DNA from 3 places in the Yersinia intermedia genome. Region 2 is predicted to be linked to each of the others. Evidence: predicted binding sites of a transcription regulator. Region 2 holds the regulator's gene; each other region holds the start of a gene.

Region 1 (8,257 bases), 2.0 Mb from region 2:
GCGACCAATCCAGCTACTGGCAACTGAGTGGGCGGCAAAGAAGCCAGCAGTAAATATCATCATGCCGAACAAAATCGTAATCACAGGGGTAAAGCTGGTAATAATAACACCCATCAGCATCATGCATATTGAGGCTAATAATACTGGCCCACGACCATATCGGCTGGTGAGCGAACCTGCTTTCGGTGAACTATAAGAACCCGTTAGATAGACGATTGATAATAACCCCACCACCGCCTGGCTCATATAATAAGGCTGAGCCAGCAAACGATATCCAATGTAATTAAATAAGGTGACAAAGCTGCCCATAATCAAAAAGCCTTCGGCAAACAGCAGTGGCAAACCGGGATCACGCCAGTGTAACTTGAAATTGATCACCAGCGTTCTTGGCCGTAATAATGTTGGCCGGAAATGTTTAGACGGCGGAAGAATTCGCCAAAACATACAGGCGGCAGCTAAAGCGAATAAGCCAATAACTGCCAGTGCAATACGCCAGGAAAAGAAGTCACTCAGCACGCCCGTAACCAGGCGGCCACTCATCCCTCCGATGGAGTTACCGCTGATATACAAGCCCATGGAGAGTGCGACAAAACTCGGGTGAATCTCCTCACTGAGATAGGTCATAGCCACGGCGGCAACGCCGCTTAAGGACAGACCAATCAATGCCCGCATCAACAAAATCCCTTGCCAACTGGTCATAAAGGCACAAATTAAAGTACAGATAGCCGCCAGCATTAGCGCAACGACCATAACCGACTTACGTCCAATGGCATCGGAAAGTGGGCCAGTAAACATCAGGCCGAACGCCAACATCCCAGTGGCGACAGAAAGCGATAAGCTGCTGCCCGCAGGTGAGATATTAAAGTCTTGAGATAACAGTGGCAGGATGGGTTGTACACAATAGAGCAGGGCGAATGTAGCTAATCCTGCTGAAAAGAAAGCCAGAGTCACACGGATAAATTCGGGTGTACCACGTTGAATATATGGTCGTTTAGTTAAACGTGTAACTTCGGGGGGCGGAGCTAACGAAGTTGCATCATCATTTGCTGCGGATGTCGGCGCTACGGTGGACGTAGTGCGCAAAGAGGTGGTCACGGTATTTCCTTATCAATAACCCAATTAAAGACTGTCTGTTTCGATCTAGCCACTATTTAGCTCAATAAGAAGAGCATAGAAATAGCCAAGTTTTATGTCTAATATATTAATCATTAGAAATGAGACTTTAAACATATCAATGGAGCGCAATGAGTATTGAACTCAGACATTTACGTTATTTCATTGCCGTAGCAGAAGAATTGCACTTTGGTAGAGCGGCAGAGCGCTTGCGCATTTCTCAGCCGCCACTCAGCCAGCAAATTCAGAGTTTGGAAGAGCAAATTGGTGCCCGACTCTTTGCACGTAACAACCGTAATGTCAGCCTGACCCAAGCCGGCGCCTTGTTTTTAAAGGAGTCTTACCAAATTTTAGCCCAAGTGAATTCGGCATCAGAAAAAGCGGGGCGTTTGCATCGCGGCGAATCCGGTGAACTGACTATCGGTTTTACTTCATCGGCACCTTTTATTAGCACGGTATCTAAAAATTTACAGGCATTCCGGCAACTGCATCCTCAAGTGCATATCAAGATGCGGGAAGTTAACAGTAGACAGCAAATTGAACCTTTACTGGATGGGCGGCTTGATCTTGGCGTAATGCGCAATACACGGCTGCCGGAGGCATTACAATATCGGTTGTTGTTACGTGAACCTTTGGTTGCCGTTGTTCACGAAGAAAGTCCCTTAGCGAATTTACCTTCAGGGAGTGTTAAATTCAGCTCACTGGCAGAACAACCCTTTGTTTTCTTTTCGCGTGAAGTGGGTACTGCGCTGTATGACGAAATCCTCGCACTATTAACCCGCGCGGGTATCACGCCTTATATTACGCAAGAAGTGGGAGAGGCGATGACCATCGTTGGTTTGGTATCCGCTGGTTTGGGCGTATCAATATTGCCTGCCTCATTCATGCGGGTAAAAGTGGATGGGGTTAAGTATCTGCCTTTAGCTGAGGCTGATGCCACCACCGAGGTATGGCTGGTTAATCATAAGAATCGCCCGGTAACCGCACCGGCAGAAGCATTGATTCGCTTGATGGTACAGGATACTCAAGCGACATCAGCCCGCTGACTCCGTATAAATAACCACCAGTAGCCCTTGGAAAACTGGTGATTATGTGCAGTAAATCACATAACTAATCAAATAGTTGACGCCATATATTAAAAGCCCCAACATAGCCGATAATCTTTATTTAGAAGCGCGAAAAATACTCGGTTGGCAGAGAAGGAGCCGGTTCAGTGATAACGGATGGACAACCTGGGCACATTGATCAAATCAAGCAGACCAATGCAGGAGCCGTTTATCGGCTGATTGATTTGTTCGGCCCGATATCCCGGATTGAACTGTCTAAACGGGCGCAACTGGCCCCAGCCAGTATTACCAAGATTGTGCGGGAACTGGTTGAAGCTCATCTGGTAAAAGAGACAGAATATCAAGATGTTGGTAGCCGTGGGCGGCCTGCAATTGGTTTGGTTCTTGATACCGATGCCTGGCATTATGTCTCCGGGCGCATTAGTCGCGGTTCTATCACTCTCGCCTTGCGCGATCTCAGTAGCAAACTGGTGGTTGAGGATCAAATTCCGCTACCGGATAGTCATCCTGAACCTCTGCTTACACGTATTCTCAGTGAAGTTGATCAATTCTTTATCCGGCATCAAGGCAAGCTCGAGAGGCTGACTGCGATTGCGATTACTATGCCCGGCATCATTGATGCACCGGCAGGTATTGTGCATAAAATGCCGTTTTATGATGTTAATGAGATGCTTCTTGGCCCAGAGCTAGAAAAACGAACGGGATTACCCGTCTATTTACAACACGATATCTGCGCCTGGACTATGGCTGAAGCGCTGTACGGTGCTTCACGCGGATGTCAGAATGTTATTCAAGTGGTCATTGATCATAACGTTGGTGCCGGTGTTATCACTGCCGGTAGGGTATTGCATGCAGGCAGCCGCAGTGTGGTGGAGATTGGTCATACTCAGGTTGATCCCTACGGTAAACGCTGTTATTGCGGCAATCACGGCTGCCTCGAAACAGTAGCCAGTATTGAGAATATCCTCGAAATTGCTCAGCAACGATTAAATGGCTCAATGAGTTCGCTATTACACAGCTCGCCACTAAATGTTGAGTCTTTATGTGATGCGGCGCTGGCGGGCGATCAGTTAGCGAAAGATATTATTTTAGGCGTTGGCCACAGCGTTGGGCGAATTATAGCCATTATGGTCAATTTATTTAACCCAGAAAAAATCCTGGTGGGTTCGCCATTAAATAAAGCAGCATCTATTCTACATCCGGCAATTGCATCATGTATTCGCCAGCAGGCATTACCCGCTTACAGTGAAAATATTCTGGTTGAACCAACGGCATTTTTTAATCAGGGCACAATGCCAGGTGCTGCATTAGTGAAAGAAGCATTATATAACGGTTCATTACTGGTTAAGTTACTGCAAGGGTAAGGTATTAACATTAGTAATTATGGGTTAATTATTAGTGGGTATGTACGATGTATTCCTCCTATTATTTGGTGTTATCCGTTAAAAACCTCTCTCAGTTCGGCAAAATCTTGCGCTAACGCAAGCTGTCTGTTGTCGGCATCGCCTAGACTTTTATCCATGTTGCCAATTTCGCTAATGTTAGGCGGAAAGACTTGAGTCTAAGTGGCCAGATTGCGGAGTATTGTTATGTTAACGCGTGTATTTGTGACGGGTACCGACACTGCTGTCGGTAAAACCGTAGTGTCACGGGCCTTACTTCAGGCCTTAAGCCAAAATGGCAGAACAGCGGTAGGCTATAAGCCGGTAGCGACAGAAAGTAAAGAGACGCCTGATGGGTTGCGTAATCAAGATGCGCTTATCTTACAAGCTTCATCATCTATAATGCTTGAGTATCAGGAGGTTAATCCGTTTCCCCTGCAAGGGGATGTTATCCATGCTTGTACCGATACGCTGATTAACTACGGTGAAATGACGGCCGGATTACAACGTTTATCCGCCAAAGCCGATACGGTTGTGGTCGAAGGATGTGGTGGCTGGAAAGTTATGATGAATGACCAGCGATTCTATTCTGATTGGGTGATTCAAGAACAATTACCGGTTATTTTAGTTGTCGGAATTAAATTAGGTTGTATCAACCATGCATTATTAACAGCACAAGCCATTATCAATGATGGATTGCCGTTATTAGGTTGGGTAGCGAATCGAATTAATCCCGGATTAGCACATTACGCCGAAACAATTGCTATGCTTCGCGAACGGTTACCAGCCCCACAATTAGGGCAGTTACCTTATCTTCCTCATCCAGAAGAAAAACCTCTGGCAAAATATTTAGATCTGACTGCGATCGGCAGATAATTAATTTATACCGTTATTAATTATGGTTAGCTGCTATTGTATTGATCGCCTATTTTAGCGCGAATGATATACCGAGGTGGGGCGTAACCATCGAGCTATTGTTGTCGAAATAACACAAGATAATAGTAGCCCAGGGAGTAGGGTGTATTCGCCCGTCATTTCGCAAACCATTAATGCCGCCATGATAGGGGCGTGCGTGGTTGCGGCCAGTAGGGTCGCCATGCCGGTCAGCGCCATTAATAATGCAATATTGTCGCCAAGAACAGGCCACCAGGCGAACATTTGCCCGCATAACATACCCAAAGCAGCCCCGACAAACAGTGTCGGGGTGAATACACCGCCCGGAGCACCTGATCCGCTGCTGGCTAACACCGCTAACAATTTGCATATGAGTATGCCAGCAATCAATAGAACCCCTGGCGGAGTCGTTAGCAGTGACTGCACCACACTGTAGCCATTGCCCCAGACTTCGGGGAAAATCAGCGATAGTAACCCGACAATTATCCCCCCCAGCGCAAGTTGCAGCGGAGGAGAGAGATTAAGTGAGCGAAAGGCATGCCCACTGGCGGCCATACCTTTTAAAAACAAAGGGCCGCTGATACCAGCTAACACCCCTAACAGTGCCATAAGGAAATATTGTATTGGCCACGGTGATGGCAGCGCTTGCACTTGATAAAGCGTTTCCTGACCACCGTGTAACAGGTTGGTAGTGAGCAATGCACTGACGGCGGCGATCACTACTGGTCCAAGTGAGGCCAGCATCAACGTACCAAACAGAATTTCTGCAATAAATAGACTTCCCGCCAGCGGCGCATGATAGGCGCTGGCCATCCCGGCAGCGGCACCGCAGGCAACCCAAAGCTTCCATTCGCTAGGTTTGGCGTAGCGCTGAGCAAAAACGGACGCAAACAAGGCGGCTAATAGCACCATTGCCCCTTCACGACCAATCGCGCTACCACTGGAAACAACTAATAATGAAGCGAGGGACTTGACCAGACTGGCGGAAACATCTAACCGGCCGTCACCGATCTCGATGGCTTCCATGTAGTCGGTTGGTGCACTACTGGTTTTTTGATTCTGGTAACGTTGGTATCCCCAAAGTAGAGCACCGGCGGCCAAACCGCCTAATGCCGGGGTTAATGCGCGTCGCCAGCCAGTAATAGAAGAGGCTGCGGCCACCAGGCTACCATCGGTTCGGGCAAATAATAGCCATTCCAATCCCAACATTGCCTGATGAAATAACCAAACAATCAAGGCTGCCATCATTCCGAGCATCACCGAAATCAGCAGACGGCGCAGCATGGCGCGATAGTAATACAGGTGGGCAGGCCGTTTCATGCAACGCTACTGACTGACATATTGAGGTAAACCCCATACTTTGGTGATTGATAGGTAAGTTGGCGCAGAGAGTGTAATTTGTCATCAATTGTTACTTGTCATCAAATGAATGACCAGTAAAGATTGAGAAATGCAGAAATAAATTTTTGATAAAACAGAAGGGTGCACCGAAAGGCACACCCAGACTGGTGACGGCGAGATTACTCGCTGTCGGTTATACGGGTATAAACAATTTTCTGGCTGTCATTTTCGCAATGCCCGACCACCTGACCGCCAGCTTGCTGAACTTGATCATTAGGAACGATATCCAGTTTAAAACCGGATTCAGGCACTCCATTATTGATGATCTTCTGTGTGATATCTGCTTTCACACTTTCACAAGATGCCAGTGCAGCCATAGGGGCCAGCGATAACAACAATGTACTGATAATAAGCGTTTTTTTCATCATAAAATCCTTATGTGGATGAATAGCTTGCCTAACATATTGATTCTTAAGCCGTGCCTAAAGGATAGCCCAGATTCTCATAACCTCAAGTAAATCTGAACCATAGCCACTCATTACGGATTAATCTGGCGGCCTGATAGCCGATCCAGGCAGCGCTGGGTGTTAGGTTCCCAATAGGCGTTCAAATTTTCACTGCGGTCACAGTTGTCTTTCGCATCTTCAGCCCGATCAAACTTATCAAAGTTCTTTTCAACCCGAGTGTTAACTTTATTGCGCAGGCGATGAGTATCATCCCATTGCTGTTGGCTTTGGCGAGCCTGTTCTTTGGACATCGAATCATTGCCACCACCAACAGAAACACAGGTACTGCCTTGGGTGCAATTGGTTGCCTGTGCCAAGGCCGGTGTTTGCCAGGCAAACATAACCAAGGCTAGCGGCAGAAACGCACTTATCAGGCGTGGCAGGCTAGTTATTTTCATCGTCTTAAGTCCTTTATGAGTCGGTGATGTTTAATCATCATGTAGTTTACTGACACGCTATTAGCGGATAAAAAATTATATCATTGCTTTCAGTATATAAACCAGTCGGCGACAGCGCCGTAGGGAAGATGTAGAGTAACCTAATGTTAATTTTAAATATTTGCCTTAGGGGCAATATCAAGAGTTCTGGCTATGTTAAAGACGTCGCTACTGTTTTTTGTTACTGCACTGGCTGAGATAATGGGCTGCTTCTTGCCCTATTTGTGGCTACGCAAAGGCGGGACGTTCTGGTTGCTACTTCCAGCCGCAGGCAGCCTGGCACTGTTTGTTTGGTTATTGACACTCCATCCTGCGGCCAGTGGGCGTGTTTATGCCGCATACGGTGGCGTTTATGTTGCGACCGCATTAATTTGGCTACGGGTAGTCGATGGCGTGAAACTTTCCCTGTTCGATTGGGTGGGAGCAGGTGTCGCTCTGGCTGGAATGCTGATTATCGTCGCGGGTTGGCGAGTAAATTAAGGGTGGGGCGGTGATGGCCCCTCGTTTTCTTCATTGAACTAAATGTGATTATGATGATATTAATTAAAACTAATAAGCAGCCATTGATATTATATATAATAAAGTTTCGAGTATGTTTTTAGTTTATTTGTCTTTTGGTATTCATGTGGATAAAATACCTAAGCGCAAAACACTCTTATTACAATGATTTTGTTAGAATCACCACTTCAATATGATAGCATCCATTAATCTTCATGCAATAATGAATATTCGAATGGGTTTGCCTATAATTATTTTCTAAAATAATGTTACGACAGGGAATTAATTTTTATGGTCGAGATAGAATATTAGAACCCTACTATTTACCCAGGTTTCCTATTTACAATAAAATCGGTGAATGTATAGGAACATTAACAAATGCCAGCAAATTAAATTTTATTTCTCTTTCTCAATATATAGACCGCCGCACACCTTCAGTATTAACACTAACCCCGCCAACAGACCTGTTTAGCGAGAAAGAACTTGAGATAATTTTTTTCATATTACAACCCATGACGACTAAAATGGTAGCGAAGAGGCTTTCTTTATCACACAGAACAATAGAGAATAGATTAGGTATAATGTACGAAAAATGCGGTGTTGGCTCTATAAATATGTTTAGAGAGTATTGTGGAAACTTAGGTTTTGATTTATATATCCCACCTAAGTTTGTAAGACCTAATGTTCAAAATCAGAGTTAATTTTCCCAACGCCAAACATGCTGATTATTGTCGCGGACTGGCGGGTAAATTAAGGGTGGGGCAGTGATGGCCCCAGCCAGATTTTACCCGATAACGCCTGATATTAACTTTCGCGATGAATACTCAACCCGGCAAAAGATTGGCTGACTGGCATCATCTCCAGTGAGTTAATATTGACCCGTGCTGGCAGCGTAGCAACCCAATAGACGGCTTCAGCGATATCCTCAGGTATCAGTGGATTAGCGCCATCATAGGTTTTATTGACTTTGTCGCCATCGCCTTTAAAGCGAACTGCTGAGAATTCAGTGCCACCAACCA
Region 2 (8,257 bases):
GATTTACTGTTTGGCTCTACCGGCCCGCGCGGTGGCAAACGTGATGGTATCGTCCAGACCGCAGCCAAGAGTATGGCGCGGGACTTGGGGCGACAAATTTTGCGCGGTGTTCTGGGGTCAATTACCGGTGGGCGTAAGCGTTAACCTGATTTTTTGGATATGAAATGCTGCTATTGATCGATAATTACGATTCGTTTACTTACAACCTCTACCAGTATTTCTGTGAGTTGGGTGCTGAGGTAGTGGTTAAACGTAATGATGAGGTACAACTTGCTGATATTGAAAAGTTATCACCCTCACATTTGGTGATTTCGCCTGGCCCTTGCACGCCAAATGAGGCCGGGATCTCTTTAGCGGCCATCAGCCATTTTGCTGGAAAAGTGCCGATACTGGGTGTTTGCCTGGGGCATCAGGCGCTAGGGCAGGCTTTTGGCGCGCGTGTAGTGCGGGCACGGCAAGTGATGCACGGTAAGACCACAGCGATTTGGCATAATGGTCAGGGCGTTTTTCAGGGGCTTAACCAACCGCTAACCGTGACCCGTTATCACTCTTTGGTGATTGCGACCGACTCATTGCCAGACTGTTTTGAACTGACCGCCTGGACGGAACATGAGGGGGTGATGGATGAAATTATGGGTATTCGTCATCGTGCGCTACCGCTGGAGGGCGTGCAATTCCACCCAGAGAGTATCCTTAGTGAACAAGGTCATCAGTTATTAGATAATTTTCTTAAAAATTAATATGTTGAGATAAAATCACTACAAAATGGATATTTTTGTTTGCCTGATTGTGATTTTTTATGCATATTTTGTGATTATATTTTCACATACCAATAATTGGTAACTCAATGGATTATACCCAAAGTCATTGGAGTTGCAGGTAGGTAGCCCGCAAGCGAATCCCGACGAGCTTACTCAGTCAAGTGATTCGGGCGCGTGAACGCAGCTAACAACCCTGTAGCTTCAAGTGCGAAGGGGATAACAGGGTGGACAGCGCAATGGCAGACAAATTAGCAGTAACTCGCAGTACATTCGATCAGGTTATTTTGCCTGTTTATGCACCTGCGCAGTTTATCCCGGTAAAAGGGAAAGGTAGCCGCGTATGGGATCAACAAGGTACCGAATATATTGATTTTGCTGGCGGAATTGCAGTTACTGCGTTGGGACATTGCCATCCGGCGCTGGTGGCAGCATTGCATCAGCAAGGCGAGACGTTATGGCATACCAGTAACGTTTTCACTAATGAGCCTGCACTGCGTTTAGCGCAAAAACTGATTGCTGCGACCTTCGCGGATCGCGTGTTTTTTGCCAACTCCGGTGGTGAGGCAAATGAAGCCGCCTTTAAGCTGGCCCGTCATTATGCCATTGAGCGCCATAGCCCCTATAAGACTAAAATCATTGCTTTCCACAATGCTTTCCATGGTCGCACCTTGTTTACTGTCTCGGTAGGTGGTCAGCCAAAATATTCCGATGGTTTTGGCCCGAAACCTGCCGATATCATCCATGTACCGTTTAATGATCTGGCTGCGGTGAAAGCCGTTATGGATGACCACACTTGTGCGGTGGTGCTTGAACCTATCCAAGGGGAAGGGGGTATCACCTCTGCGACGCCTGAATTCCTACAAGGGGTGCGGGCTTTGTGCGATCAGCATAATGCGCTGCTGGTATTCGATGAAGTACAAAGTGGTATGGGGCGTAGTGGCAAGCTGTTTACCTATATGCATTATGGTGTGACGCCAGATATTTTGACCACAGCGAAAGCCTTGGGTGGCGGTTTCCCTATTAGTGCGATGCTAACCACGGAAGAAATTGCGTCGGTAATGGCAGTGGGCACACATGGTACTACTTATGGGGGTAATCCTCTGGCCTGTGCCGTTGCTGAGGCTGCGTTGGATGTGATTAATACCCCTGAGGTACTTAATGGTATTGAACAGCGCCATGGGCTGTTTGTGCAGGCTCTGCAAGATATCAACAACAAGTATCATTTGTTTGAGGATATCCGTGGTATGGGGTTATTGATTGGTGCCGAGTTAACGCCGCAATACCATGGCCGTGCGCGGGAGTTGTTGATGGCTGCGGCCGCTAATGGCTTGATGGTCCTCAATGCCGGGCCGAATGTGTTGCGGTTAGCCCCTTCATTAGTGGTGGAGCTGGATGATATCAAACAAGGAATGGCAAGGTTGGATAAAGCAGTCGCCAGCCTGGTCCAGGGTTAACTCAATTAGGGAGAGGCTGTTGCCTCTCCCTTGTTATGCTTGCTCCCGCAACCTCCGACTGCGCCAAATACCGTGATGGGGTTGTTGTTGCCAAGCCATGGCGGACACCGTATGCATCACGCTTAAATGTGACAAGACCCGCCGTAAATTACGTTCCAGCTCAGAGATCTGTGTATCCGGTGTGACATCCGGCATCTGCACGAAATCGTTATTACCTTCGCTGTTGTCCGACTCCAGCCTTTGCTGACACTGTTGAATGGCTATCTCACAGAGTTGTAAATAATCCGCCGCCAGTTCGACGCTGAGCTGAATGTGATGTTTACCTGGTGCTGAACTCCCCAAGGGATAGGCCCGTGTCAGGATAGTCATCTCATTGATATGCCCGACAATCAACTCACTGTGAGTGGCCCATAGCCGCATATCTGCCAGATATTTTGAGTTGAATCCCGGTTCTTGCATCGCCTGATTTAAGGAACTTAACACGGTATTACTGGCCTTATTCACTTCAATGCGTTCATAGGCCAGTTGGGTGATATCTGGTTCAGGTGTCAGCAGCAAGCGCAAAATCTTCTGATACGCCTCTAGCGCCTGATGGGCATTCTTACGCAGTAAGCCACTCTGCCACTGGGGCCACAGCCATAAGGCGCTGGCAAAGGCCAATGCGCAACCAATTAAGGTATCCAGCAGGCGTGGAACCAAAAAGTCAGCGCCTTCTCCGGTCAATAACTGCAAGATATACACAGTCGTGATAGTTCTAAAAATGACTGACCAGCCATAGTTTTTGCGTTGAACCAGATAGGCTATCAATGTGATGAGTAACATGATGCTCAGCGTGGTGCCTTCCGACATCTGAAAATGCAACAAGGTAGCTGCGAGTAACAGCCCGATAAAGGTACCGAGTGCACGGTGATGGATTCGTACCTTGGTGGCGTTATAACCGTTCTGCGTTACCAGCATCACCGTGAGCAGAATCCAATAAGGCTTGGGTAAATGAATTAAACTGCCGATATAGCTACCTGCTGCCAGTGTCACTCCCAGGCGAGCCGCTTCCCGCAGTGCGCCTGATTTGAACGACAGATAGCTGATCAATGCTGGCCAGAACGGCTGTGATTGTTGGCTGGACATCAGGTCACGGTCATACAGTGGCCGCCGGTCACTCAATAATTGGGTAATATGGCTGATATGGTAGTAGTAGAATTGTGCGACCGGGTTGTTCGGGTGTGCCTGTGCGATGTTTGCCAGTTCTGGCAGAGCATCATCGGCAGTAAAATGTTCAGCAGCACGGTGGTGATAGAGAATATCGTTGGCAATAGTGCGCATTTGGGCTGAGATTTTCTGGCAATTACGGCGCATCACCCCCTCAATCTGCGTTTGCTCCATTAACTCCTGTACTTTTTCTGGCTGAATCAGGGCCGCAGTAATGTGCTCTTGCAGATCGAGAGCCATTTGGAACAATCCCAACAACCGTTTCTGCTCTTTCTTCGTTGTGTTATGAATCAGATTAAATTGCTGATAAAGCTGATTAATCTTGTCCATAATCGCCTGTTGTTTGTCCAGCAGCGGCGGTATCGATTTTTCCGGCTCAAGGTGCTGAGCAAACAGGCTGTATTTGGTGTCACAATAATCGGCTAGCAAGTAATAAAGTTGACTCAAGGGTTCGCGGATCGGTTGATCCTTGCAGAGTCGGAACCATAACCAGTTAAACACACCATACCAAAGTGTCCCCACCGCACACAGTAAAGGCGCTTGCCAGATCGGGGCGCGGCCCACCATGCTGAGGCTAAAAATAGCAGCAATCAGGGCAGCCGGTAACAAATGGCTATTCAACTGGCTAATCGCCCCACTCACCCCCAAAACTAATGCCAGGCCGAGCATGACGGCGGGCAATGGAATATCCCATAGCAGCAGTTGCTGGGTTAGGAAGCTACTCGCAGTAAACAGCGTGCCGCCGACCAGCAGACGCCGGAAAAAATGTTGGTGTGGTGTATCCAGCGAGGCGATATTGCAACAGGCGGGTATCAGGGAAAACATCAAACCCAGTCGAAGTTCGCCGAGAGCAAACCCTAATGCTGCGGGCAGGCAGAGAACCAATGTTTGGCGCAGCGCGTAATTAACATTGGGCCGATAAATAACTTCAGGACGATAAATCAGCCGTTGCCATTTCATAAAGGCCCCAGAAATTTATTGATCACAAAAGATTAAAAAACGGGTGCCGACAGTATCGACACCCGTTTAGGGGGAATTAACGGGTGCCGTAGACGACAATCGTTTTACCGTGTGCGGAGATCAGATTTTGATCTTCCAGCATTTTTAGTATCCGCCCCACGGTTTCGCGGGAGCAGCCAACTATCTGACCAATTTCCTGGCGGGTAATTTTAATCTGCATCCCATCTGGGTGGGTCATGGCATCAGGTTGTTTTGCCAGATTAAGCAGCGTTTGTGCAATACGCCCAGTCACATCAAGGAAAGCAAGGTTACCCACTTTCTCAGATGTAATTTGTAAGCGACTCGCCATCTGTGAAGATAGGCGCATTAAAATATCTGGATTGACCTGAATAAGCTGACGGAATTTTTTGTAAGAAATTTCAGCCACTTCACAGGCGGTTTTTGCTCTAACCCAGGCGCTACGTTCTTGGCCTTCTTCAAATAATCCAAGTTCGCCGATGAAATCTCCCTGATTAAGATAGGAGAGAATCATCTCTTTACCTTCCTCATCTTTGATAAGCACCGCAACGGAGCCTTTCACGATGTAGTAAAGCGTTTCGGCCTTTTCACCTTGGTGAATCAGCGTACTCTTCGATGGATATTTGTGGATATGGCAATGAGACAGGAACCATTCGAGAGTCGGGTCTGTTTGTGGCTTGCCGAGAACCATTCGCTGTTATCCTCTGTTGTTATCGCTGCCTAACTTAACAGGGCTCAGAGTTCCCTGTACGGCGTGCTTATAAAATACACTTTCTCGTAGCATATTAATTTGCTCAACTGCCGAAAGGTATAGCCAAGATACGTACCGGATAGAAACCCTTCACTGAGTATTGAGAAGCTACCCTATTTAATTCTAGAAACAACACTTTCGGTTCTGTTTGTAGCACAGGATGAAGCCAGTGTCTTGTGTTGTATCGCTTCAGCATGATGAACGTCGGGTTACATTGCCAGTTTGTAAATGAAAGGGTAGTCTTAATCAGAAAATTTAACTGGGAGCAAGCGTTATGCAGGCACGTATAAAGTGGGTTGAGGGGCTGACATTTTTGGGTGAATCGGCATCAGGTCATCAGGTGTTGATGGACGGTAATGCCGGAGACAAAGCACCGAGTCCGATGGAAATGCTGTTAATGTCGGCAGGTGGCTGTAGTGCGATTGATGTGGTCTCTATTTTACAAAAAGGCCGCAATGATGTGCGCGATTGCGAAGTGTCATTAACTTCGCAGCGCCGTGAAGAAGCACCGCGTCTGTTTACACACATCAACCTGCATTTTATTGTCAGCGGCAAAGGCCTGACCGACAAAATTGTTGAGCGAGCCGTTGAGTTGTCAGCCGAAAAGTATTGCTCCGTTTCACTGATGTTGGGTAAAGCGGCGTCTATTACCCACAGTTTTGAAATTCGTGATATCGCCTAAGCAAACCCTTCGTACTTGAAGCTGCAGGGTTGTTAGCTGCGTTCGCTCACCTGAATCACTTACTTATGTAAGCTCATCGGGATGAGTTCGCTTGCCGCCTACCTGCAGCTCCAATTACTTTGGCTTGGGATAGCGCCAAATTATTTTTTCTCTCCAGCAGTTGCTATACTGCGGCCTCAAGAACGAAGGATATTAACCGATTTTCTTCCCTTCCAGCAGTTGCTGCACCAGCGGTGCCATAATCAGCTCCATTGCCAGCCCCATTTTTCCGCCGGGCACCACCAATGTATTGATATTCGAGATAAATGATCCTTGCAACATCGCCAGTAAGTAAGGGAAATCAATTTGTTCCAAACCACGGAAATGAATAACCACAAAACTTTCATCCAGTGACGGAATGGCTTTGGCAGCAAACGGATTTGATGTGTCGACGGTTGGCACGCGCTGGAAGTTGATATGAGTGCGTGAGAACTGCGGCGTAATGTAGTTGATATAATCATCCATGGAGCGGACTACGGAATCCATCACTGCTTCGCGTGAATGGCCACGTTCACCGGTATCTCGCACCAGCTTCTGTATCCACTCCAAATTGACGATAGGCACTACGCCCACCAACAGATCGACGTGCTTTGCCACATCATGATGTTCCGTCACCACACCACCGTGTAGCCCTTCGTAAAACAGTACATCAGTAGGTTGTGGCAATGCTTCCCACGGGGTAAACGTACCGGGAATTTGGTTGTATGGCACTGCTTCATCATAGGTATGTAAATACTTACGTGAGCGGCCAGTACCGTGTTCGCCGTATTCCGACACACTTTGCTCCAACTGGCCAAAGTCATTGGCTTCGGGGCCAAAATAGCTGATATGCCGGCCTTGATCCCGCGCTTTACGGATGGCTGCATCCATCTCAGGGCGGGTATAGCGATGGAAGCTGTCACCTTCAATTTGCGCTGCGCGAATATTCAGTTGCTGAAAGATCTTACGGAACGCCAGGCTGGTGGTGGTTGTCCCTGCGCCACTTGAGCCGGTAACGGCTATAACCGGATGTTTAGTCGACATATTAGCTGTAACTCCATGGAATTAGACCTTCAGTGGCCGGGCTGTACTTGCCTGTTTTTTATCGTTGATGATTATTTTTAGGGCAAAGTGGCGGGCTTGTCACCCTGTTTCACCGAATGTCTTCTTAACGGCGAAAGGACTATTGCTGCTCTTCTGCTCCGGCACGAAATGCGCTGCGCGGCATAATATTGATGGTTTCATGTAACTCGGACCACACCAATATGGCTTCACCGCTGATCAACTGGCGGCGTACATCCTCGACTTTTTGCGCTAATGAGCGCTCATGCTCGCCGTAATCGGTGCCCTCACGTAACACAAAGGCTTCAAGTAAGTTATCCAGCGTTTCACCGTCAACTTGCTGCCAGGGAACTATCATTACTGTTGCTCCAGATAAGGGGAAAGCCAGGTTGGAATTCGCTGTTCCAGCCACATTTGCGGGTGTTTCAATGAGCCACCGACGAAACCAACATGGCCGCCATGCTCGGTTAACTGATAGTCAATATTGCTTGGTAAGTCGCTAAGGTTTGGGATCACCTCCGCGGTCATGAAGGGATCATCTTTAGCATGAATAATGAGCAGCGGAGTTGTAATCTGCGGCAATAGCGGCAGGGCGCTGCAACGGCGATAGTAATCGACTGCATCATTAAAACCATGAATTTTAGCAGTTATGACATCATCAAAGTCTCTGATTCGCCGCAATCCTTTCAATTGAGCCAGATCCAAAGGCAGGCTTCCGGGATAATGCAAAAGCTTACGTGTGGCATTTAACTTTAGTTGGTTCAGTAAATAATGCTGATAGACCCGTGAGAAGCCTTGTTCCATACGATTAGCGCAGGGTTCAAGCATCAGTGGTGCTGATACCACCACTGCGGCCTGCAACAGGCTATCCTTGCCTTGCTCCGCCAAATACATCGCCAGCATATTGCCACCCAAAGAGACTCCGACGGCGGCGGTTGGCACCTGACCATAGCTCTCCCGCAGCCAGCGGAGAAAAAAGCGGGCATCGTCTGTTTCACCAGAGTGATAAATGCGTGACTTACGATTTGGCTCCCCACTGCATCCACGAAAATGCATCACCACCCCCAGCCAGCCTTTGGCTTGCCATGCACTTAACAGACCATGAGCATAAGGGCTGTAAAAATTACCTTCCAAACCGTGGAAGAGTACGACTCTGGGCTTATCTCTCGCCAGCTCGGGATTTTCACTCCAGGCCAGATCGACAAAATCGCCATCAGGCAGTTCCAGCCGTTGCCAGAATGGTTGCAATGTCACATGGCGTCTGACCAGCCGTGGCAGCAGTGTTTGCAGATGTGGATTACTGGCTCCGGCCAGTGGGCGAAATAATTCATGCATATAGTGAATG
Region 3 (8,257 bases), 2.2 Mb from region 2:
CCCAATAGCCACCGTCAATATAATCAGCACTGTTGTTGTCGCCGAGCAAATTTAGTGGCACTGCGGCAAACTGCGCGCGCGCACCACCATGGCAAAATAACACTTTATAATTGGCCGGGATTTGTAGCAGATCGCGCAGATCTTTTTCTGCTTCTTCAGCAACCTGAATAAATTCCTTACTACGGTGACTGATTTCCATCACCGACGTCCCCAAGCCATGCCAGTTACGTAATTCCTGTTCCGCACGACGTAAAACTTCAACCGGTAACATCGCAGGCCCTGCGCTAAAATTATAAACTTGTGTCATTTCCCCTCACCACACTCAACTGAGATTGCCATCGTTATCATTACTCGGTTTTATCATCCGAGTCCGCCTGCTGCAACGGTTATTCACTGGCAAGAGAGAAACGCTCAACCTCAGCGATAGCAGGCTATGCGTTATCATGCCATTAATTTGGAATTATTCACCAAAAGCTATCGAACTAAGGTCTTAATGCACGATAGATAACTCATTTTGCCCGTTGATGGTGCAGTGTCTCAACCCAATACGGAGGCCGAAGCCCCCGTCAAAGACTTATTGGATCAATATGCGTGGAACAGCTTTTGGATCTCTTGCGGTTTTTGCGTTTGGGTTAATGCCAATTGCAGCAACACACGCGCTTTTTGTGGATTGAGTGAGCCAGATGCAACAAATCCGTATTTGGTATCATCAACTTCTGCATCTTCCGTAGTAGACCCGGTAGGCACGCGAGATGAACGCACAACAGCAACCCCATTGTGTGCTGCTGTCGCCAGCGTATCGAAGACAGAATGATAAAGGTTACCGTTACCGACACCGGCACTGACAATCCCTTTATAGCCATCAGCAATCAGTGCTTTAGCTGGTAAATCAGAAGCATTGGCATAGTTATAAATAATACCAACTTTTGGTAATTCACTCAGTTTGCTGATATCAAAAGCGGGTTGTCTTGGTGCTGGTTGGTGCAGATAATTTACTTTACCGTCATAAATAGAACCTAACGATCCGGTGTTAGGTGACTGGAATGTCTGCACCGAGGTGGTATTGGTTTTCATCACATCGCGACCACTTAGCACCTGGTCATTCATCGCCACCAGCACACCGCGTTTAGCTGAATTGGCGTCACTGGCGACGACCACTGCATTATAAAGATTCAACGGACCATCCGCCCCCAGTGCTGTTGCCGGGCGCATCGCCCCGACCATCACCACTGGTTTATCGCAATTAACCGTTAAATCAAGAAAATAAGCAGTCTCTTCCAGAGTGTCGGTGCCGTGTGTAATCACGAAACCGTCAGTTTTGGCACAATCGGCATTAATTTTTTTCGCCAACTTCAGCCAAACCTCGTCATTCATATCTTGAGAACCGATATTAACCACTTGCTCGCCTTGAATATTGGCGATTTTTTTCATTTCCGGCACGGCGTTTACCAGGGCATCAACCCCCAATTTACCGGCTTTATAGTTAGATTTAGTGGCTGAATCTCCGCCACCAGCGATAGTTCCCCCGGTTGCCAATAGGGTGATATTGGGTAGAGCAAAGGCCGAACCGCTGATCCCTGCTAAGATTCCGGCTAAGACAGTTAGCTTTATAGATTTCACATTATGACTCCGTTATTTATAAGCTAGTGAATTATGCGGAATATCCATACTGAAACTGTGACATTTGCTGCGCTTTAGGAATACATGGAGCTATTAACTAAAACCCCGTATGATTGCGCGTTTTTAGTACCGCCAAAAAGTGACGACAATGACCCAAACCTTTATTCCCGGCAAAGACGCCGCGCTGGAAGACTCAATCTCTCGCTTTCAGCAAAAACTGAGTGACCTCGGTTTTAATATTGAAGAAGCCTCTTGGCTTAACCCGGTTCCTCACGTTTGGTCGGTACATATCCGCGACCGTGATTGCCCGTTGTGCTTTACCAACGGCAAAGGTGCCAGTAAAAAAGCGGCACTGGCTTCGGCCTTAGGTGAATATTTCGAGCGGTTATCCACCAACTATTTCTTTGCTGACTTCTATCTGGGCAAAGCCATTGCCGAAGGTGATTTCGTTCATTATCCCAACGAGAAGTGGTTCCCAATCCCAGCAGATAACTTGCTGCCAGAAGGCATTCTCGATGAGCGCCTGCTGGCGTTTTACGATCCAGAGCAGGAATTGGTCGCCAGTGATCTGGTGGATTTGCAATCAGGTAATGCCAAACGCGGGATCTGTTCATTGCCATTTACCCGCCAGTCAGATTTAGAAACCGTTTATATTCCAATGAATATTATCGGTAATCTGTATGTCTCAAATGGCATGTCTGCGGGGAATACGGCAAACGAAGCCCGGGTACAAGCCCTGTCAGAAGTGTTTGAACGTAATGTGAAAAACCGCATTATTGCAGAATCCATCAGCTTGCCTGAAATCCCCGCGGCGGTATTAAATCGCTATCCAGGTGTAGTGGAAGCCATCGCTAAACTGGAAGAGGAAGGTTTCCCCATCCTCTCTTACGATGCCTCTTTAGGCGGCGCTTATCCGGTTATTTGTGTGGTGCTGTTTAACCCGTCAAATGGTACCTGTTTTGCCTCATTCGGCGCACATCCAGACTTTGGTGTCGCGCTGGAACGCACCGTGACTGAGCTATTACAGGGCCGTAGCCTGAAAGACCTGGACGTCTTTACCGCGCCGACCTTCGATGACGAAGAGGTGGCAGAGCACACCAATCTGGAAACCCACTTTATCGATTCGAGCGGCCTGATCAGTTGGGATATGTTCAAAGACGAGGCCGACTACCCGTTTGTGGACTGGAGCTTTAAAGGCAGCACAGAAGAAGAGTTCGCTACCCTGATGGCTATCTTCAAGCAAGAAGATGCCGAAGTGTATATTGCTGACTACGAGCATTTGGGGGTTTATGCCTGCCGAATTCTGGTGCCGGGGATGTCAGATATCTATCCCGCTGAAGATCTGCTGATGGCAAACAACACCATGGGCGTACATCTGCGAGACACGCTGCTGGCCCTACCAGGCAGTGACTGGCAGCCAGAGCAATATCTGGAACTCATTCAGCAGTTAGATGACGAAGGGTTGGACGATTTCGCCCGCGTGCGTGAACTGTTGGGTATCGCCTCAGGTAAAGATAACGGCTGGTATACCCTGCGTGTGGGTGAGCTGAAATCCATGCTGGCATTAGCTGGCGGTGATCTGGAACAAGCGCTGATTTGGGTTGAATGGACGCAAGATTTTAACTCTTCAGTCTTTACAGCAAAACAGGCGAACTATTACCGTTGCCTGCAAACCCTGTTGTTACTGACTCAGGAGCCGGATCGTGAAGCGGCACAATATTACACCGCCTTTGTGAAAATGTATGGTCAGGAGGCGCTGGATGCCGCTTCAGCAGCCATGGTTAGTGAGGATCGTTTCAATGGTCTGTTCAGTGTTGATGAGGATCTGAAAGCGTTACCTGCTCATCAGGCACTGTTAGGGGCTTATGAAAAGTTACAGGCCGCTAAACGCCGCTATTGGGCTAAAAGCGAGTAAGCATTTTCTGCCGACAAATAGCTAAATGCTAATCGGCAGAAAACGACTCACGGCGTTGTCCTTTGGCAACGCCGCTTAATTTAGTACTGCAATTAATCCTGACGAAAATAAATACAAAACGCCGTGCCCAACAATTGTTTTTGTCATAAAAAAACGTTATTTTCTGACGCCGCAATAGCACCTTTAGACAAACATTATTTAGCTGCGGGATAAAATAGACAAACAGGTGAATGAATAGTTAATTTTTAATTAACGAGAATAATAAATATAGCTACAAACACCCTTTTTACTTAACGTTCTCAACGGCTTTAAAACAGTCCAATCAAAAATATTTGCAAATCTTAAAATATTTTTTTCACTTACAAATCAATTAATTAAGGCCATTATCCCTATATTTTATGGTGTTTTACAGCGAACTAAACTCGCGCAATATGATCCATATCAATTTTCACGCTATACTGCTTTGCTAGTATCTCGTTGTGCTTTATTAACCCTTAAGAGAGAGTTAGTGTGAAAGCTGACAACCCCTTCGATGCATTATTACCTGCGGCAATGGCTAAAGTAGCCGAAGATGCCGGTGTCTATAAAGCCACCAAGCATCCGCTAAAAACGTTTTATTTAGCGATTACTGCTGGTGTGTTTATTTCAATTGCGTTTGTTTTCTATATTACAGCGACTACCGGTACCGCAGGCGTGCCTTTCGGCTTTGCCAAGTTGGTTGGTGGTATTTGTTTCTCCCTGGGGCTAATGTTAGTGGTAGTGTGTGGAGGTGATCTGTTCACATCTACCGTACTCACCACTGTTGCTAAAGCCAGTGGCCGTATTACATGGCGTCAACTGGCATGTAACTGGGTTAATGTCTATATTGGGAATCTGTTCGGTGCACTGTTCTTTGTGTGTCTTATTTGGTTCGCAGGCCAGCATACTGTGGCAAATGGTCAATGGGGTCTGAATGTTTTGCAAACAGCCGACCATAAATTGCACCATACTTTTATTGAAGCCGTATGTTTAGGTATTTTAGCTAACCTGATGGTCTGTCTGGCGGTATGGATGAGTTACTCCGGCCGTACCATAATGGATAAAATGTTCGCGATGATCTTACCGGTGGGAATGTTTGTTGCCAGCGGTTTTGAGCATAGCATCGCAAATATGTTTATGATTCCTATGGGTATTGTGATTAAAAACTTCGCTTCGCCTGAATTTTGGCAATCCATAGGGTCAGCACCTGAGCAATTTGCTCACTTAACCGTAAGTAACTTTATTATTGATAACCTGATCCCAGTCACTATCGGCAACATCATTGGTGGCGGATTATTGGTTGGGTTGACTTACTGGGTAATTTATCTGCGCGGTGACCAGCAACATTAATATGTGGTCGCTACGTCTGGTTTTCGAAGAAATTCACATTAAAAGGTAGATGCATTATGACCGAACTTAATGAAAAATTGGCCAAAGCATGGCAGGGTTTTACCAAGGGTGACTGGCAGAACGGTGTAAACGTTCGTGACTTCATCCAGAAGAACTACACTCCTTATGAAGGCGATGAGTCCTTCCTTGCCGGCCCTACCGATGCGACCGACAAGCTGTGGGCGCAAGTTATGGAAGGCATCAAACTGGAAAACCGCACCCATGCGCCAGTTGATTTCGATACCGACGTAGCTGCGACCATCACATCTCATGATGCTGGCTATATTAATAAAGATCTGGAAACCATCGTTGGCTTGCAGACTGAAAAACCATTGAAACGTGCGCTGATCCCATTCGGCGGCATCAAAATGGTAGAAGGCTCTTGCAAAGTTTATGGTCGTGAACTTGACCCTCAACTGAAAAAAGTCTTCACCGATTACCGTAAAACGCACAACCAAGGTGTGTTCGACGTTTATACCAAAGACATCTTGAACTGCCGTAAATCTGGTGTACTGACTGGTTTGCCAGATGCCTATGGCCGTGGCCGTATCATCGGTGACTATCGTCGTGTAGCCGTTTACGGTATCGACTTCCTGATGAAAGACAAACTGGCTCAGTTCAATTCATTGCAAAATGATTTGGAAAACGGTAAAGACCTGGAAATGACTATCCAGTTGCGCGAAGAAATTGCTGAACAGCATCGTGCTCTGGCTCAAATCAAAGAAATGGCGGCCAAATATGGCTGTGATATCTCCGGTCCGGCAACTAACGCCCGTGAAGCAGTACAGTGGACTTACTTCGGCTATTTAGCTGCGGTTAAATCCCAAAACGGTGCTGCAATGTCCTTCGGTCGTGTGTCTACCTTCCTTGACGTGTACATTCAACGTGACATGAACGAAGGTAAACTGACTGAAATTGAAGCGCAGGAATTGATTGACCATTTGGTTATGAAACTGCGTATGGTTCGCTTCCTGCGCACCCCTGAGTATGATGAACTGTTCTCTGGTGACCCAATCTGGGCAACTGAGTCTCTGGCCGGTATGGGCGTTGATGGCCGTACTCTGGTGACCAAAAACAGCTTCCGCTTCCTGAATACCCTGTACACCATGGGGCCTTCTCCAGAGCCGAACATGACCATTCTGTGGTCTGAAAAGCTGCCACTGAACTTCAAAAAATATGCTGCTAAAGTTTCCATCGATACTTCATCTGTACAATATGAAAACGATGATCTGATGCGCCCTGACTTCAACAACGATGACTATGCTATCGCTTGTTGTGTTAGCCCGATGATTGTCGGTAAACAAATGCAGTTCTTTGGTGCCCGTGCCAACCTGGCGAAAACCATGTTGTACGCAATCAACGGCGGCGTTGATGAAAAAATGAAGATCCAGGTTGGCCCGAAAGAAGCGCCAATGATGGATGAAGTGCTGGACTATGACAAAGTCATGGAACGCATGGATCACTTTATGGATTGGCTGGCTAAACAATACGTTACCGCGCTGAACATCATCCATTACATGCATGACAAGTACAGCTATGAAGCTGCGCTGATGGCACTGCATGACCGTGATGTTTACCGTACTATGGCGTGTGGTATTGCAGGTCTGTCTGTTGCTGCTGACTCCCTGTCTGCTATCAAATATGCCAAAGTAAGCACCATTCGTGATGCTGATGGCCTGGCTATCGACTTCAACATTGAAGGCGAGTATCCACAGTTTGGTAACAACGATTCACGCGTTGATGATATCGCTTGTGACCTGGTTGAGCGCTTCATGAAGAAAATTCAGAAGCTGCGTACTTACCGTGGTGCAGTAGCGACTCAGTCCGTGCTGACCATTACCTCTAACGTGGTTTATGGTAAGAAAACCGGTAACACCCCAGATGGTCGCCGTGCTGGTGCGCCATTCGGTCCAGGTGCTAACCCAATGCATGGTCGTGACCAGAAAGGTGCTGTTGCCTCTCTGACTTCCGTTGCTAAACTGCCGTTTGCTTACGCGAAAGATGGTATCTCTTACACCTTCTCTATCGTGCCAAATGCATTAGGCAAAGACGATGAAGTGCGTAAAGCTAACCTGGCTGGTCTGATGGATGGTTACTTCCATCACGAAGCGTCCATCGAAGGTGGTCAACACCTGAACGTGAACGTGATGAACCGTGAAATGTTGTTAGACGCGATGGAAAACCCGGAAAAATATCCGCAGTTGACTATCCGTGTATCGGGTTATGCAGTGCGTTTCAACTCGCTGACTAAAGAACAACAGCAGGATGTAATTACTCGTACCTTTACACAGTCGATATAATTCCCTGCCGCAGTAAAATGGCATAAACTTAAAGGCTCCACTTTAGTGGGGCCTTTATTCATCCAGCGTTGGAGAAATCCTGCTATGTCAGTACTTGGTCGTATTCACTCATTCGAATCCTGTGGCACTGTTGACGGCCCAGGTATCCGATTTATCGTATTCTTCCAGGGCTGCTTAATGCGTTGCCTGTATTGCCATAACCGTGATACTTGGGATACCCACGGCGGTAAAGAAGTTACCGTTGAAGAATTAGTCAAAGAGGCCATCACCTACCGCCATTTTATGAATGCATCTGGCGGCGGTGTGACTGCCTCGGGTGGCGAAGCCATTTTGCAGGCCGAGTTTGTGCGCGATTGGTTCCGCGCGTGTCATGAAGTAGGCATCCATACCTGTCTGGATACCAACGGTTTTGTACGCCGTTATGATCCGGTAATCGATGAGTTACTTGATGCCACAGATTTAGTGATGCTGGATTTAAAGCAGATGGATGACAGTGTGCATCAGAATCTGGTGGGTGTATCTAATCATCGAACATTAGAATTTGCCCGTTATTTGGCAAAACGTAACCAAAAAACCTGGATCCGCTATGTGGTGGTGCCGGGTTGGTCAGATGATGATAAATCAGCACACATGCTGGGCGAGTTTACCCAGAACATGACCAATATCGAGAAAATCGAATTGCTACCTTACCATGAGTTGGGTAAGCACAAATGGGTCGCCATGGGCGAAGAATACAAACTGGATGGGGTGAAGCCCCCTACCGCTGAGATCATGGATCGGGTGAAAGGCATTCTCGAAAGCTATGGTCACAAAGTAATGTATTGATGTACAAACAAGTCATTGTTGTTGCAGGCAGCTTAGGTCGCGGCAGCTTCAAGTAAGAAGGGTGTGGTCAGTTAATCAACGCATATCCCTAGATACCGCCAGCGTGGGTTATCCCACTGGCGGTATTTTTTTGGCTGTTAGATGGCAGCGTAAGGTGTCTGTTGCTGATCTGGCTTACGCAGCAGCATCA

The links. Region 2 encodes CRP, which controls carbon source genes, mostly activating them, when cyclic AMP is high. Its sites were predicted from a motif close to ATGTGANNNNNNTCACAT; they were not measured.
Positions count from the first base shown of each region.
Region 1: a site for CRP is predicted at 2,204-2,221, ahead of mlc (sugar metabolism global transcriptional regulator Mlc). Genes of this name have one in related genera too.
Region 3: a site for CRP is predicted at 3,965-3,982, ahead of focA (formate transporter FocA). Genes of this name have one in related genera too.

Region 1 covers NZ_LR134116.1:2,349,256-2,357,512, reverse strand. The annotation lists gene EL015_RS10775 (MFS transporter) at 1-1,095, opposite strand, end outside; gene EL015_RS10770 (LysR family transcriptional regulator) at 1,245-2,159, shown strand; gene mlc (sugar metabolism global transcriptional regulator Mlc) at 2,327-3,544, shown strand; gene bioD (dethiobiotin synthase) at 3,770-4,438, shown strand; gene clcB (voltage-gated ClC-type chloride channel ClcB) at 4,493-5,776, opposite strand; gene EL015_RS10750 (DUF1161 domain-containing protein) at 5,977-6,222, opposite strand; gene EL015_RS10745 (DUF1283 family protein) at 6,336-6,701, opposite strand; gene EL015_RS10740 (YnfA family protein) at 6,894-7,220, shown strand; gene EL015_RS22075 (helix-turn-helix transcriptional regulator) at 7,505-7,939, shown strand; gene ydfG (bifunctional NADP-dependent 3-hydroxy acid dehydrogenase/3-hydroxypropionate dehydrogenase YdfG) at 8,043-8,257, opposite strand, start outside.
Region 2 covers NZ_LR134116.1:4,382,207-4,390,463, reverse strand. The annotation lists gene EL015_RS20195 (helicase HerA-like domain-containing protein) at 1-144, shown strand, start outside; gene EL015_RS20190 (aminodeoxychorismate synthase component II) at 165-740, shown strand; gene argD (bifunctional acetylornithine/succinyldiaminopimelate transaminase) at 998-2,215, shown strand; gene EL015_RS20180 (YccS/YhfK family putative transporter) at 2,249-4,381, opposite strand; gene crp (cAMP-activated global transcriptional regulator CRP) at 4,458-5,090, opposite strand; gene EL015_RS20170 (OsmC family protein) at 5,425-5,832, shown strand; gene EL015_RS20165 (phosphoribulokinase) at 6,025-6,894, opposite strand; gene EL015_RS20160 (YheU family protein) at 7,034-7,270, opposite strand; gene EL015_RS20155 (hydrolase) at 7,270-8,247, opposite strand.
Region 3 covers NZ_LR134116.1:1,791,928-1,800,184, reverse strand. The annotation lists gene serC (3-phosphoserine/phosphohydroxythreonine transaminase) at 1-307, opposite strand, end outside; gene ansB (L-asparaginase 2) at 583-1,620, opposite strand; gene ycaO (30S ribosomal protein S12 methylthiotransferase accessory factor YcaO) at 1,769-3,535, shown strand; gene focA (formate transporter FocA) at 4,046-4,903, shown strand; gene pflB (formate C-acetyltransferase) at 4,960-7,242, shown strand; gene pflA (pyruvate formate lyase 1-activating protein) at 7,327-8,067, shown strand; gene EL015_RS08205 (MFS transporter) at 8,205-8,257, opposite strand, start outside.